2 regions of the Planococcus sp. TJ-307 genome follow, and region 1 is predicted to be linked to the other one. Evidence: riboswitches for the same ligand, from Rfam matches in the RefSeq annotation. Region 1 holds a riboswitch; the other holds the start of a gene.
What was found. Region 1 has a riboswitch for S-adenosylmethionine ahead of AC4EHK_RS16840 (methionine ABC transporter ATP-binding protein). Riboswitches for the same ligand answer to the same signal wherever they lie in the genome.
Positions count from the first base shown of each region.

Region 2: linked by a shared signal. The riboswitch ahead of AC4EHK_RS12680 (5-methyltetrahydropteroyltriglutamate--homocysteine S-methyltransferase) and the one ahead of AC4EHK_RS16840 (methionine ABC transporter ATP-binding protein) in region 1 are both predicted to bind S-adenosylmethionine.

Region 1 is NZ_JBZDOJ010000005.1:160,464-168,327, forward strand. It holds gene AC4EHK_RS16815 (acyl-CoA dehydrogenase FadE) at 1-1,548, shown strand, start outside; gene AC4EHK_RS16820 (arsenate reductase family protein) at 1,654-2,007, shown strand; gene gcvH (glycine cleavage system protein GcvH) at 2,086-2,466, shown strand; gene AC4EHK_RS16830 (toprim domain-containing protein) at 2,662-3,000, shown strand; gene AC4EHK_RS16835 (thioredoxin family protein) at 3,006-3,332, shown strand; SAM riboswitch class I at 3,367-3,471, shown strand; gene AC4EHK_RS16840 (methionine ABC transporter ATP-binding protein) at 3,560-4,585, shown strand; gene AC4EHK_RS16845 (methionine ABC transporter permease) at 4,578-5,246, shown strand; gene AC4EHK_RS16850 (MetQ/NlpA family ABC transporter substrate-binding protein) at 5,297-6,112, shown strand; gene AC4EHK_RS16855 (dicarboxylate/amino acid:cation symporter) at 6,268-7,440, shown strand; gene AC4EHK_RS16860 (hypothetical protein) at 7,541-7,864, shown strand, end outside.
Region 2 is NZ_JBZDOJ010000003.1:216,450-224,313, reverse strand. It holds gene AC4EHK_RS12705 (thiamine pyrophosphate-dependent dehydrogenase E1 component subunit alpha) at 1-552, opposite strand, end outside; gene AC4EHK_RS12700 (CPBP family intramembrane glutamic endopeptidase) at 767-1,582, opposite strand; gene AC4EHK_RS12695 (TspO-related membrane protein) at 1,897-2,706, shown strand; gene AC4EHK_RS12690 (YitT family protein) at 2,837-3,712, opposite strand; gene nadX (aspartate dehydrogenase) at 3,914-4,696, shown strand; gene AC4EHK_RS12680 (5-methyltetrahydropteroyltriglutamate--homocysteine S-methyltransferase) at 4,805-5,932, opposite strand; SAM riboswitch class I at 6,042-6,149, opposite strand; gene arr (NAD(+)--rifampin ADP-ribosyltransferase) at 6,251-6,667, opposite strand; gene AC4EHK_RS12670 (hypothetical protein) at 6,689-6,928, opposite strand; gene AC4EHK_RS12665 (glycine/sarcosine/betaine reductase selenoprotein B family protein) at 6,944-7,453, opposite strand; gene AC4EHK_RS12660 (CdaR family transcriptional regulator) at 7,559-7,864, opposite strand, start outside.

The DNA.
Region 1 (7,864 bases):
GATGTACCGGAACAATACGGCGGCTTAGGCTTGGACAAAATCGCTTCAGCGTTGATTGCTGAGAAAATGTCTAAAGCAGGCGGCTTCTCAATCACTCACGGCGCACATGTCGGCATTGGATCATTGCCAATCGTTCTGTTCGGCAACGAAGAACAAAAGCAAAGCTACTTGCCTCGCTTAGCAACAGGTGAAATGATCGCAGCTTATGCATTGACTGAGCCAAGCTCAGGATCAGATGCACTTGGTGCGAAAACGGTAGCCAAACTGAACGAAGCAGGCACGCATTACGTCTTGAACGGCGAAAAGCAATGGATCACCAATGCTGGGTTTGCAGATGTCTTCGTAGTTTATGCAAAAATTGACGGCGACAAATTCTCGGCCTTTATTGTAGAACGCGAATATCCAGGTGTTTCTGTTGGACCGGAAGAAAAGAAAATGGGCATTAAGTCGTCTTCTACACGCACCTTGGTTTTGCAGGACGCAGAAGTTCCTGTGGAAAACCTATTGGGCGAAGCGGGACGCGGACACATTATTGCGTTTAACATCTTGAACATTGGTCGTTACAAATTGGGTGTCGGCACAATTGGTGCATCGAAACGCGCCATGGAATTGACAATTCCTTATACAAACCAGCGTCAGCAGTTCAAGACGCCGATTTCTTCCTTCAATTTGACGCGCGAGAAATTGGCAACGATGGCTTCTAAATTGTATGCTGTTGAAAGTTCTGTGTACCGCACAGTTGGGTTGTTCGAAGACCGCATGAGCGGATTTACGGATGAGCAGCAGGCAGACGGAAAATTAGTGGCTGACTCGATCGCTGAATTTGCAGTGGAGTGCTCACTGAATAAATTCTTTGGCACGGAAACCTTGGATTACATCGTCGATGAAGGTGTTCAATTACACGGAGGATACGGCTTTATGCAGGAATACGAAATCGAGCGCATTTACCGCGATTCACGCATCAACCGTATTTTTGAAGGCACCAATGAAATCAACCGCTTGCTAGTACCAGGAACATTGCTTCGTAAAGCGATGAAAGGCGAATTGCCGTTGTTGCAGCACGCACAGCAGCTTCAAGAAGAGCTGTTGATGATGATGCCAGAAGAAGTCGGCACAGAAGCGCTGGCCCAAGAAAAATACTTGGTGAAAAATGCTAAGAAGATCGCTTTGCTGGCGGCCGGTCTTGCCGCTCAGACTTACGGGACAAAACTGGAAGCGGAGCAGGAAGTTTTAGTCAACATCGCAGATATTGTCAGCAGCGTCTTTGCGATGGAGTCGGTCGTATTGCGTACAGAAAAAGCAATCGCTGCTTCAGGCGAAGAAAAGGCCAAGCAGAAACTATTGTATACGCAGATTTATTGCCAAGAAGCATTCGACCAGATCGAAAGAGATGCGAAAGAAACATTGATCGCAGCCATCGAAGGCGACAACCAACGTATGATGCTTTCTGCATTGCGTAAATTGACTCGTTCAACGCCTTACAATGTCATTGCGAAAAAACGCGAAGCGGCTGTCAAGCTGATCGATGTCGAAAAATACGTTGTGTAATAGCTTTCTCAATACAGGCTAACTCAGTAAATCTGGGTTGGCCTGTTTTTTTGTCGTCGACCGTTTGGGTTCTTTTTGGTAAGCTTGAAAAAAGGGGGTTCTAACTTGATTACCTATTATGCTTATCCAAAATGCACAACGTGCCGAAAAGCGAAAAGCTGGCTGGAAAAAAACGGTGTCGAATATAACGAAATTCACATTGCAGAAAATCCGCCAACAAAAGAACAATTGACAGAGATTTACCAGGCAAGCGGGGTGGAGTTGAAGAAATTTTTCAACACGAGCGGCTTGGTCTATCGTTCACTGAGCTTGAAAGACAAGCTGTCAGACATGACCGAAGAACAGCAGCTGGAATTATTGGCTTCAGACGGGATGCTGATCAAGCGTCCGCTTGCTTGGGACGGCAAACAGGTGACACTGGGCTTTAAAGAAGAGGACTACCGGACGAGCTGGTTATAAAGGCTGCGTCATCTTGTGTTTCACGGCTGTTTATGTCAAACTGAACATGAATGAACTACATAATTTGGAGGGGTCAAGATGAGCACACCAGCAGAACTTCGTTATTCAAAAGAACACGAATGGGTCAAAATCGAAGATGGCAATGCGCGTATCGGAATTACTCATTTCGCACAGGCTGAATTGGGAGATATCGTTTTTGTTGAGCTTCCGCAAGTTGGCGAAGAACTGAAAAAAGATCAGCCCTTCGGCAGCGTAGAATCTGTTAAAACGGTTTCGGAACTATACGCACCTATCAGCGGAAAAGTAGTTGAGGTCAACTCTGAGCTTGAAGACAGCCCGGAATTCGTCAACGAATCTCCTTACGAGCAAGCTTGGATGGTGGTTATCGAAGCCCCTTCTGAAGAAGAAGTCAACGAACTGATGACTGCAGACCAATACAAAGAAATGACAAACGAGTAAACTTTGGAAAGCGCCTATGCCTAGGCGCTTTTTTGTTTTTTTCTCCCCGAATAGAATTGGAAAAAATGCTGAAACGGCCCAAGGAAAGAAATAGGGTTCTATGGCGTCAAGGTGATATTCTTGAAACTATTGAATTAATTAGTATAGTTGAGTAATAGGACTTTTCTTATTCTATATTCGATGGGGTGAATGTTTATGGGAAAGGTGATTGTGGTGGAGGGAATCAGCGACAAGTCGAGGATTGCGCCGCTCATTGCAGAACCCGTGACGATTCTTTGCACAAATGGTACAGTAAGTGCATCGCGGCTTGAAGAATTATTATTGCCTTACGAAGATCAGGATATTATCATATTGGTGGATGCCGATTCTTCAGGAGAAAAGTTGCGGAAGTTAGTCAAACGTGAATTCCCGGAAGCCCGCCATTTCTATGTGAATCGCAGCTACAAGGAAGTTTCAACGACACCGCTTCGCATTTTGATGGATGTGCTGATTGCAGCGAATGTCCGGGTCAACAAGCTATTGATAGAGGGATGAAGAAGATGAAAGAATGGACACATAAAGAATGGATCAAAGAAAAAAACACAAAACGGACCACTGCGTTTTATTTATATACGCCGATGTGCGGGACTTGCCAGGTCGCTTCAAAGATGTTGACAGTCGTCACAGAACTGCTGCCGGATCTTGAAATCGGCAAAGCCAACTTGAATTATGTCCAAGAAATTGCAGGCTTATACCAAGTGGAAAGTGTGCCGTGCCTGCTAATTACGGAGAATGGCAAAATTGAGGAAAAGATTTATGCTTTCCATTCGGTCCCATATTTATATGATAAGTTGAAATCTGTTGACGAATTTAGCACGTCATGGTAAATTGAGATTCTGATAAAATAATTTCATATCAAAACTCTTATTAAGAGTGGTGGAGGGAAGTGCCCTATGAAGCCCGGCAACCGTCATGAAAATGAAATGGTGCCAAATCACACGAAGCGAAAGCTTTGGAAGATGAGAGATTGGTTTCCGTATAATATACGTTTGCCCTTCTGCTCAGTTCTGCGCGGAAGGGTTTTTTATTTTTAGAATCTAGGGGTGTTCAAGAGATGATTGAGTTAAAAAAAGTAACGAAAAAATTCGATACAGGCAAAGCAGTTCTTACAGCTGTTGACGGAGTCGATTTATCCATTTCCGATGGTGAAATCTTCGGCATTATCGGGTACAGCGGAGCTGGTAAAAGTACGTTGATCCGGTTGTTGAACGGTTTGGAAAAACCAACTTCAGGAACAGTCGAAATTAACGGGCAGACGATCACAGCGATTAAAGGTGGAGAATTGCGCAAGGCCCGCCAAAAAGTCAGCATGATTTTCCAGCATTTCAACTTGTTATGGTCTCGAACAGTAAGAGAGAATATCGAGTTCCCGCTCGAGATTGCCGGAGTGGCAAAAGCACAGCGGGGCAACCGAGTTCAAGAGTTGATCGAACTGGTTGGATTGACTGGCCGTGAAAACGCGTATCCATCGGAACTTTCAGGCGGACAGAAACAGCGCGTCGGCATTGCCCGGGCACTGGCGAATGATCCGGAAGTCTTGTTGTGTGACGAAGCAACATCTGCACTCGATCCAGAAACAACCGATGCCATCCTGGATCTGCTGGTGGACATCAACAAACGATTGGGTTTGACCATTGTGTTAATCACTCATGAAATGCATGTAATCCGCAAGATTTGCCATCGTGTGGCGGTCATGGAAGGCGGCCGGGTGGTTGAACTTGGCGATGTTCTGAATGTTTTCCAATCGCCGAAAGAAGAAATCACGAAACGTTTTGTGGCACAGGTTACCGATTCCGGTGATTCGCACGAAACCATCAAAAATCTTCGGGAATTGTATCCGACAGGCGAGTTGGTAAAATTGGTCTTTGTTGGAGACCAAACTGAACAGCCGATTCTGACAAAGTTGATCCGCAGCCATGCAGTGGAAGTCAACATTGTTCAAGGCAATATCTCGCACACACAGCGCGGGGCATATGGAACGTTGATCCTGCAATTGAAAGGTTCAGCAGCAGAAATTGAAGAAGCACTGGCATTCCTTCGGTTAGAAGATGTCCAAGCGGAGGTGATGCACAATGATTGAATCATTATTCCCGAACGTCGATTGGGACAATATGTGGGAAGCCACTATTGAAACACTTTACATGACGGCATTGTCCACAGTATTTACATTTGTTATTGGATTGGCTCTTGGTATTTTGCTGTTTTTGACAGCGCCAAAGCAATTATGGGCAAACAAAGTCGTCAACTGGCTGACAGGGGCATTCGTGAATATTTTCCGCTCGATTCCCTTTATCATCCTGATTATCTTATTGATTCCGTTTACGTTATTCTTGATGGGCTCTATTCGTGGACCCAACGCTGCATTGCCGGCATTGATCATCGGATCAGCTCCATTTTATGCACGCATGGTGCTGATTGCCTTGAAAGAAATTGATAAAGGGGTCATCGAAGCTGCCCGTTCTATGGGCGCGACAACCGGCACCATCATTTGGAAAGTCCTGTTGCCTGAATCGAAACCGGCTTTAATTTCCGGAATCACGGTGACGGCCATTGCATTAGTCGGTTACACGGCAATGGCTGGCATCATTGGCGCAGGCGGCCTTGGGACTTTGGCTTTCTTGGACGGGTTCCAGCGCAGCCGGGAAGATGTCACGTTAATGGCAACGATCTTAATTTTGATCATCGTCTTCGTTATTCAATTTATAGGTGATTGGGTGACAACTAAGTCAGACAAACGATAGCAGCGGATTTTCCGTACTATATAAAAACACATGAAAAGGGAGAGAGTCAGATGAAGAAATTTGTAGCAGGAACAGCACTAACAGCTTTAGTACTCGCAGGATGCGGAAATGGCGGGGCAAGCGAAGAAGAAGAATCGAGCACATTGCGCGTTGGCGCTTCGAACGTGCCCCACGCTGAAATTTTAGAACAGGCACAACCGATTCTAGAAGAGCAGGGCATTGAACTTGAAATTGAAACATACCAGGATTACATCCTGCCAAATGAAGATTTAGAGTCTGGTGAAATCGACGCCAACTATTTCCAACACATTCCTTACCTAGAGTCGCAAGTAGCGGATCATGGCTACGAATTTGAAAACGCAGGCAGCATTCACATCGAGCCAATCGGTGTTTACTCTCAGGATCACGCTTCACTTGATGAACTGCCTGAAGGTGGAACGATTTTGATGAGCAACTCGGTTGCTGATCACGGCCGCATTCTTTCTATGCTTGAAGCTGAAGGCTTGATTACATTGGCTGAAGGTGTAGAAAAAACAGCTGCTGAAGTAAGCGACGTTGTTGAAAACCCGAAAGATCTTCAATTTGATGCCAACTACGAAGCGGCATTGTTGGTTCAAATGTATGAAGCAGGTGAAGGCGATGCAGTTCTAATCAACTCGAACTATGCAATTGATGCAGGCATTAGCCCAATGGAAGATTCCATTGCACTTGAGTCTTCAGATTCTCCATATGCCAACATTATTGCAGTGCGCGCTGGCGATGAAGAAAACGAAAACATTGAAGCATTAGTGGAAGTGTTAACTTCACAAGAAATTAAAGATTTCATTTTGGAAGAATGGGGCGGCTCAGTCGTACCAGTCGAATAATCCTGTAAAAAAGCATCCTTCAGCGGATGCTTTTTTATTTTGTTTAAATAATAACAATATTTCGCGTTTTCCTATATGGCTGTCATTCTTAAAAGGTCTGTGCTACTTTTGAATAATATAAAATAAGCATTTGTTCATATGAGGAGGACATTTTGATGAAATTCAATTTTAGTTTGCTGCCACGTATTGTCGTGGCAATTGTGTTGGGGGTTCTCATTGGATTGGTTGCGCCAGAATGGATGGTGCGGGTATTCGCAACGTTTACCACGATTTTTGGTAACTTTCTAAACTTTATTGTACCGTTGATTATTCTCGGCTTTATTGCTCCGGGAATTGCAAAATTGGGCAAAGGTTCAGGCAAGCTTTTGGGTGTAGCCACCGGGGTTGCCTATGCATCTACCGTAACAGCGGGGATTTTAGCGTTTTTTGCAGCAACCACGGTTTTGCCCAATGTTATGCGGGAAGGCTCTTTAAGCAGCTTGGAAGATCCGGAGCATGCATTAGCAGCGACATTTATTGCCCTTGATATGCCACCTGTTTTTGGCGTTATGTCAGCATTGATCCTGGCGTTCTTGCTCGGCATCGGCATGGCATCGACAGGAAGCAAGACCATGACCTCATTTTTTGATGAATTCCAAGCAATTATTGAGAAGACGATTTCTTACGTGATTATTCCTTTGTTGCCGTTCCACATCTTTGGTATTTTTGCCAATATGGCCTATGGCGGGGCAGTATTTGAAATCTTATCGTTGTTCGCAATTGTCTTTTTAATGATTTTGATCCTTCACTGGACCATGCTGTTGCTTCAGTATTCATCAGCTGGCGCATTAAAAGGGAAAAATCCTTTTGGAATCTTAAAAACGATGATGCCGGCATATTTCACGGCACTTGGTACGCAGTCTTCTGCAGCAACCATTCCGGTCACTTTGCGCCAATCCCGTAAATCGGGAGTTAATGAACGGGTGGCAGACTTTACCGTTCCTTTGTTTGCAACCATTCATCTATCCGGCAGTACCATCACCCTGGTATCATGTGCGATAGGTGTAGTATTGTTGACAGGCGGAGTCCCGACCTTTGGCGATTTCTTCCCGTTCATTTTAATGCTGGGTGTAACAATGATCGCTGCACCCGGAGTTCCAGGCGGTGCGGTTATGGCAGCGATTGGTTTACTGGAAGTTATGCTTGGGTTTGATGCCACAATGGTTGCCTTGATGATTGCCCTTTACATGGCACAGGACAGCTTCGGTACTGCAGCAAACGTCACGGGTGACGGAGCTTTAGCGCATATTGTCGACCGTTTCACAAATGGCCGGAAAAGTTTGGAATAATTGATTGATTCGACCAATTACAACTATTTCAAAAGGTCTATTCTATTGGTAATTTCTGTGCTACTATAGCAAAGATATTACACAGTAGGGGGAAAACATCATGAAGAAATTATGGGCAATTGGTTTATCAGCAGCAGTTTTATTGACGGCTTGCGGAGAAGAAGAAGCGACGACAACAGAACCGGCAGAAGAAACAGCAGGTGCTGAAACTTCGGAAGGCAACCAAGATGTAAAGCAGGAATTGATGAAATTTTACATGTCCATTCCGAATACGATCAATGCTGTAGATGGTGACTTGAATGCATTCGAAATGAGCCAGGCAGAAGAAACATTGCCAGAAGGCGACGAATTGCAGACCATGAAAGACGCAGCCATCGCTTCTGCTGAAGAAGCAGCTAGTGCAGTAGAAACAATTGAAATTCCT
Region 2 (7,864 bases), on a different contig from region 1:
TGACGCTTTTTTCGACACAGAAATGCCGTATGAATTGTCTTCCACTACAACAATAAGCGGCAGATTCCATACAGCTGCGAGATTAAGCGATTCATGAAAAGCACCGGCATTTGCGGCACCCTCTCCGATAAAGGCAACGGCCACCCAGTCTTTTCCTTTCATTTTGCTGGTCATGGCGGCGCCAACTGCATGGGGAATACCGGCACCGACAATACCTCCGCACGAAAACTTCACTTCCGGATCAAACAAGTGCATATGTCCGCCTTTTCCTTTGCCGAGCCCCGTTTCTTTGCCAAAAATTTCAGCAGTCATTTTCTTTAAATCGACCCCTTTGGCAATGGCGTGGTGATGGGGGCGGTGGGGAGCTGTCACCGTATCGTCTTTTGTCAAATGAACACAGATGCCGACCGCAGCCGGTTCTTGTCCGGTTGCCAAATGCATTTCACCAGGCACAGCCCCAGCCCCGATATTGAATACCGGCGTTTTGCCTTCCATGTAAGCTTCAGCCATCTGGTCTTCGTAGTAACGGATCTTCACCATCTGTTCATACATCCATTCCAGCTTTTCCACAGATACCGAGGATTGCTTTTCTTCAAAAATAGTCACTGCGTTTCCTCCTTTCAACTGAGAAACGGTATGCCTTCCGTGGCGGGCAGCACAATTATAAGTATATAAACATCTTTATAGTAACATCTTTTTTCTTATTTGTGTAAAAATTCAGTTTATTTAAAAGGGGTCATAATGACGGAGATATGGAAACTTGTGTCTAAAAGAAACGAGTTTCTTCTTCTTTGTTTTCCACTCCCCGAGCCAGCCAAGAAATAACAAACAGCAGCAACGTCAAACTGCCGGCCAGTACTAAGAGGTTCGGAATGCTTTTTGCATACAGGTCATTGATGCTTGTCACCATCAACCACTCGGGAAAAGACGGATTGACGAAACTTTGGTAAACGGCGACCAGGTTGTTGGCCATGTGCAGCAAAATCGGAACCAGCAAATTGCCGGTTTTTAAATACAACAGCGACGCCAGAACGGCAAACAAGAAGGCACCGAAAAAGTTGATGTGGAAAACACCAAAAATCATGCTGGATAAGCCGACTCCTTTCCAAAAGCCGAATGCCGTGACCAGCCAATTGAGGATCAGCCCGCGGAAGACGAACTCTTCTGCAATCGGTGCAATCACTGCCAAAATGAAGCCAGTTGTGAGAAGGTACCAAAAAGCGTCGGGAATTGGCTGCGGCATAAGGGCTGACTCAACTGCCATTGGAGCAATAGACATAAGTCCACGCAATTGCAGCCAATAGATGCTGATGGAAAATGACATCACCAGCAAGGTAAGCCCGAGGACCGGGATCAGCCAGCGCGCTGTGCCCCGAAAAAAGAAAACTTCACCCAATTTCACGCCGCGCTTCTTGAAATGGTAGCGGACAAACGGCACCGGCAAGACGACATAGAAAACCAACAGCATGGCAACACCGATAAGGAGCACATTTTGAGTGACTTGCAGCAGGATGAAGATTGATACGATTGATGCCCCCAACATCCAGCCGAACATGCTCGGTTGCTTTCGTTCTTCAGACATCCCCAGCGCCGCCTTTCGTTTTAGGCTGATTGCGCTCCTGAAAGTGGAGCGAACTATTTTCTGAAATAAAACCATATGTTACTAAATGATGTTAAATCGTCGTATTAGTAATATTTTGATTTTATAATAGCATGACTTTGGATTTTTAAAAATATATACAGATTTTTTATGACTGAAGAAATCTGTTTTTATAGAAAAATAGTTTTGCAGCAAAGCCAATTAGGGAAAACATATTCAAAGAGAGTTAACTAGACATTTTTATTGGTTACTTGCGAATGAAACCAACTAATAGCTACTGAGAGGATGAGTTCACAATGGATGAAAGCACATTGAAAAAAACAAAAAATTTCACGATACTCAATCTGGTTTTCTACTTTTTAACACTTGGCGTCAATTACTTCGGATCTTCCGGATTTTTTGCTGGGAACAGTCAGAAAGACGTCTCAGACAAATACATGACGCTTATCTCGCCGGCACCTTTTACGTTTTCGATTTGGGGAGTTATCTACAGTTTACTGCTGATTACGTTGATTTATTTATTTGTGAAGAGGAAAGACAAACGTATCAGTAAGCTGGTGTTATTAATTTCTCCTTTGTTTATCGCGAGTTCCCTGTTCAATATGGGGTGGATTGTTGCTTTTTCTTATGAACAGTTAGGCGTATCAACGCTGTTGATTTTGGGCATGTTGTTTTCATTGCTTCTTATTGTGGAAAGAATTTATAAAAATCGCTTTGCTTTTCCGTCTACGTTTGCAGGTCTTAGTTTTACTTTCTACAGTTCCTGGGTGTTCATTGCAACGATTGTTAACATCTCTGCGTTTTTAGTGCAGCTGGAGTGGAACGGGTTCGGACTTTCCGATTCAATCTGGACCATGATCGTATTGGGGATTGCCATCGCCTTTGTCCTCTTTTACTTGGCCCGTTTCAAAAACGCTGCCTTTCCGATTCCCATCGCTTGGGCTTTCTTTGGAATCTATAGTGCTTATACCAGTGGACAGCTCGATCCAGCTATGTCCGCGATTATTCAAGGCATCTTGTTAACTGGCATTGCCATCTTTTTGATTGCTGTTGTGTGGAGATTTGTTAAAAATGGAAATGCTCTTTTCCCGAGACATACGGTTTAAGAGAACTCTCCAAATGAAAGTAGACAATGCCATAAGCTCGTTAAGAAATACTTGATTTTTCTAGTGGATGCAAAAAGCGCCGCTCTCTTTTTAATAAAGAGAAGCTGGCGCTTTTTTTGTTTCGGACCAATCAGTGAATATCCCGCTTTTTGAAACTGCCGCCTCTGACTTCGGCGACGTCGTAAACGGCGACAAAGGCGTTGCTGTCAATTTCGAAGATGATTTCTTTCATTTTGCTGTCTTCAAGCCGGTTGATGATGCAGGTGATTTCTTTGTATTGCTCGTTCGTGTAGGCGCCGTTGACGATATTGTACGTGGCGTTTCGTCCAAGGCGGTCGTAAATGGTTTGGACGAGAAGTTCCGGTTCCCGCGAAATAATTTTATACGTCTTCGAGCCACTGAATCCTTCTTCGACCAGATGAATCACTTTGGATGCGATAAAATAAGCAATTCCGGAAAGGAACGCGCCTTGCAAGCCGAAGACGAAGGAAACGATGATAAAGACGAATATGTTCAGGAACAAGATCATGTCACTTGTCCCGAATGGCAATTTGCGTGACAGCAGCACGGCTAGCATGTCGATGCCGTCAAGCGCACCGCCGTTTCGCAGCGCAACCCCCATGCCAAAACCGATGATGATTCCGCCAATAACGGTAATCAATAAAGTGTCGCCCTCAATAATAGGCGGGATATGGTGCATGAGAGTCGTCGCATAGGCGAGGGAAGCAATGCCAATAGTGGAGTAAATGGCGAAGCTTTTCCCGATTTGCTTATATCCCAAATAGACAAAGGGAATATTCAAGACTGCAATCAGCACGCCCAGTGGCATGCCGAATAATTGGGAGCCAACAATGCTGATGCCCGTGATGCCGCCATCTGATACATTATTCGGAATCAAGACAGCTTCAAGGCCATATGCAGTAACAAACGCACCAATGATAATGGCCAGTGCCCGTAAAACTAATTTTCCTTTATTTGCTTTTCGTTTTGTAGATGGCATACTCATTCTCTTCCTCTTTTCTGTAGTTGCCCAGCTGATCTTTTTCACTCTAATTATTAAATATAATCCTTTTATTGCTATTTTAGTAGAGCAAATTTAGAAGAAGTCGTCTGCCAAAATGAATCTTCATCAAGTATCGCTTTTTAGGGTATAGGTAAGTATCCAACATTCGGTAGACTATACCTATTTAAATGAGGAGGCTAAACGATGAACATCGGAATCATCGGCACAGGAAATATCGCCACGTATTTATTGGAACAGGTGAATACCAACAAGGTAGCCAAAGAAAGAAGAATAACGGCAGTTTTTGGCCGCAACCAGCAAGCGGGCCGCCGTTTGCATGAACAGTTTGGGGTCGATTTCCATACAGATATTCACAAATTCTTAGAGACGCCGATTGATCTCGTCGTGGAGGCAGCGACTGTGGAAGCTGCTCATCTTTACGTGAAAGAGATCGTTGCCCATCAAAAAGACCTCGTCGTCAGCAGTATCGGCGTCTTTAAAGATGCCGCTCTTCTGACTGATGTTAAAGCTATGGCTGAGTCTAGCGGAACACAGGTTTTCCTGCCTTCCGGTGCAATTGGTGGACTGGACATCCTGCAATCGGCGAAAGCAGCTGGTGGCTTGGAGCGGGTTCAGCTTACGACACGGAAATCACCCGCATCGCTTGGGATTCAAGCAGAGCAAGAGAAAGTACTATTTGAAGGTTCTGCAGATGAAGCCGTTGAAAAATTCCCGAAAAACGTCAACGTCGCGATGACACTCGCACTTGCGGGAATCGGTATCGAGAAAACGACAGTGCGCATCATTGTCGACCCGGCTATGGAACGGAATACGCACACAATTGAAGCAGAAGGGGACTTCGGGAAACTGCAGCTGCAAGTGGAAAACAATCCGATGCCGAGCAACCCGAAGACGAGCCTTCTCGCTGCGTTGAGTATTTTAGCTGTATTACAGAATAAAGATGGGGCATTGAGAATCGGCAACTGAGTTGGACAGTGAGCTGAAGCCGAACACCTATTTTATACTTTTAAGAACGTAAATGAAGTAAATCAACCGAAAAAAGCCCAACGCAAAGACTGCGTTGGGCTTTCCAAGTCACTCCCCAAAAATTTCTTCAGAAACTTCCACGATATACCGCAGTTTGTCCCATTGTTGCTGTTCGGTGAGGATATTGCCGTGGTGGGTGGAGGCAAATCCGCATTGCGGGCTGATGCAGAGCTGTTCGAGCGGGACATATTGAGCTGCTTCTGCGACGCGAGCTTTGATGGTTTCTTTGTCTTCAAGTTCGCCGTTTTTCGAAGTGAAGACACCAAGCACCACGCGTGGGCCGCCGGCTGGGATATGTTCCAGCGGCTGGAAGCTGCCGGAACGTCCGTCGTCGTATTCCAGGAAAAAGCCATCGACTTGTTCTTTGGCGAAAAGTGTTGGCGCAATGAGCGCGTAGCTGCCTTCAAATGCCCAATCGGATTGATAGTTGCCGCGGCATAGGTGGGTCGTGATCGCCAAATCTTCTGGCTGATCTTTCAAAACGGCGTTGGTAACGCGCAATGCCAGGTCGATCAAGTAATCCCGGTTGTATTGTCCGTCATTGAACGGAATGTCGGGTGATGACAATCCTGCAATATAGACATCGTCAATTTGAATATAGCGGGCACCTGCAGCGTAGAATGCTTGGAAGGCATCGCGGTAAACTTGGATGATGTCTGTTGCATAATCTTCAAGATCCGGATAAATGCGCTCATTGCGAATGCCTTGGTTGAAAAATTGGTTTGGGCTTGGAATGGTCAGCTTCGGAATAGCACGGCCCCCAACGATTTCTTTAAATTCAATGAAGTCTTGGATGAATGGGTGATTTTCATTGAAGGTGGCTTTGCCGGTATTGCGGACATCGTAAGCTTCCGTTTCTACATTTTTGAATTGATAGCCTTTTTCCGGCGTGTATCCTTCAAATCCGTGAATCTCTGCCATGAAATCAGTGTGCCAGAAGGTGCGGCGAAATTCGCCGTCTGTCACAGCTTTCAGGCCGACTTCAATTTGTTTGTCGACGATGTGCTTGATTTCAGTTGTTTCGATGGCTCTTAATTGTTCTGCCGTAATGCGGCCATCTTTAAACTCTTTTCTTGCCTGATGGATGCTGTCCGGGCGGAGCAAGCTTCCTACGTGATCTGCTTTGAAGGGCGCTTTATTGACTCGTTTCGTTGGATCGGTGATTGGATTGGCCATGTTGCATTCCCACTTTCGGTTTTTAGTTTTTAGTTAACGTGCGATCTTCCCAAATAAAAAATGGGACTTTCTTCAAAAAGAAGAAAGCCCCATGTATGGAAATGCATTCTTCTTATCTTCTAGGCTCTAACACCTATTGGAAGTAGCACCTTATCCTGTAACAGAATGGTTGCTGAGACATCACAGGGCCAAATCCCTCCGTCTCTCTTGATAAGAAATAGATTATTAAGTTAATGGTTTGTCGATGTGTTACACAATAAAGCAATTTCCAGATAAATGCAAGAAAATGTACATCCTGTTTTTTCTATTGTAAAAAATTCAATCAATGATGATGGCCTTTCCTTGTTCACGCAACGCCTTTAACGATGCCCGCATGGTGCTAAGTTGTTCATCGGTATGCCGTTCCCAGACACCGAGCTCTGCGATTACTTTAAGAGGCGATTGGGAACGGTAAGAGCGTGTTGGATTGCCTGGAAATCGCTTGTTGGTTAAATTCGGATCATTCTCAAAATCACCTACTGGTTCTACAAGGTAAATTCTCTCTTTGGCAGTAGAAGCCGCTAGTTCGGCACCCCATTTGGCGGCTTCCAATGTTGCCGTGAAATAGATGTAATTGGATTTTTTGTTCTGGTAATTGGACGGATGCTGCGCCTGCAATAAATCCCCAATCTTCAATTCCGCTTTTGTCCCATGAAAGAAAGGACCTGGATCTAAAACCTCTTTTGTTTCATTCATATTGATCTGCCTCCGTTGTTTCTATCGCTTTTCCTGATAAGTTGCCCGAGTCCCGGAAGACAGTGCCAACAGCTCCAGCAATTGGTCCACCACTCTTTTTCGCGTATCAAAGTCGAACGGTTCGCCGCATGGCCGTCCCATTTTAAAGTGGACGTGGAGGGTGCGGGGAGCGCCGACTTTGTCGGTAATTTCCGGGAACAAAGTGACCATGGCGGTTGGGATATGTGAAGCTTCTAAAGCCCGGGCATACAGCCCAAGCACGTTATGGCAAGATCCTCAGCCAGGCACCAAGAGCGCGGCGTCAATTCCTTCGTTATGGAACAATTCGACCACTTTGGGAATGAAATCTTTCTCGGCTGTCGTCGTGTCCAAGATGCCGCCGTTCAATCCAATGTGGATGTCCGAAACACCCCCAATTTTTCCATCGACTGCAGCGTCCTTTAACTGGTGGAGCGGGAAGACGATGGACGGATCGGCTTTGGCGAACTTTGTGTCGAAGTAAAGGTGCGTCACTGTCAACTCCTGCTCTGCGGCGTCTGCCGGGACGATCCGAAATGAAGGATCTCCCGCTGGATTGTCCACATCAAACGGCTCGTCTGATTTTAGGTGGACACCGGCAGTTGACACCAGTGCTACTTTGCATTGGTCCAATGGTTTTGGCAAAACGGCTTCAGGCAAGTTGTTGTTTTCTGTCATATGGCTCATGGTGAATTTCTGGTAGGCAGTCGTGAAATTGCTGGAAAACGTCCGGGACAATTTCGATTTGAGTCGGGTTTTCATTTTCATGTCAGCCATTCCTCCAGTTCAAAGAGTCTATTGGATAATATTCGGTGGCAGCGCAGAAATTCCTGTACAAATGCTGTGCATTCTAGAGCACGGCAAAACAAAATTTTAGATCCGAATAGCTAATGCTAAATGCAAAACAACCGCGTCCTGGAATTCAGATGGGTCCAACCCAGTAATGTCCAGAATCTTTTTCAGGCGATAGCTTAGGGTGTGGCGATGAATCTTTAACCGGGCAGCAGTTTCTGCATGGCTTTGATTAGCGGCAAAGTATGCTGTCAGTGTTTCACATAAAGGTTCACTCAAACCCGCTAAGATTCTGCCAGTGAATTTGGCGAGTTCATCTTGAGAATTCCGCTTTAGAAGCGCCATCAATTCCACGTCTTCAAAATAAATCAGCTGCTGGCCGGGGGT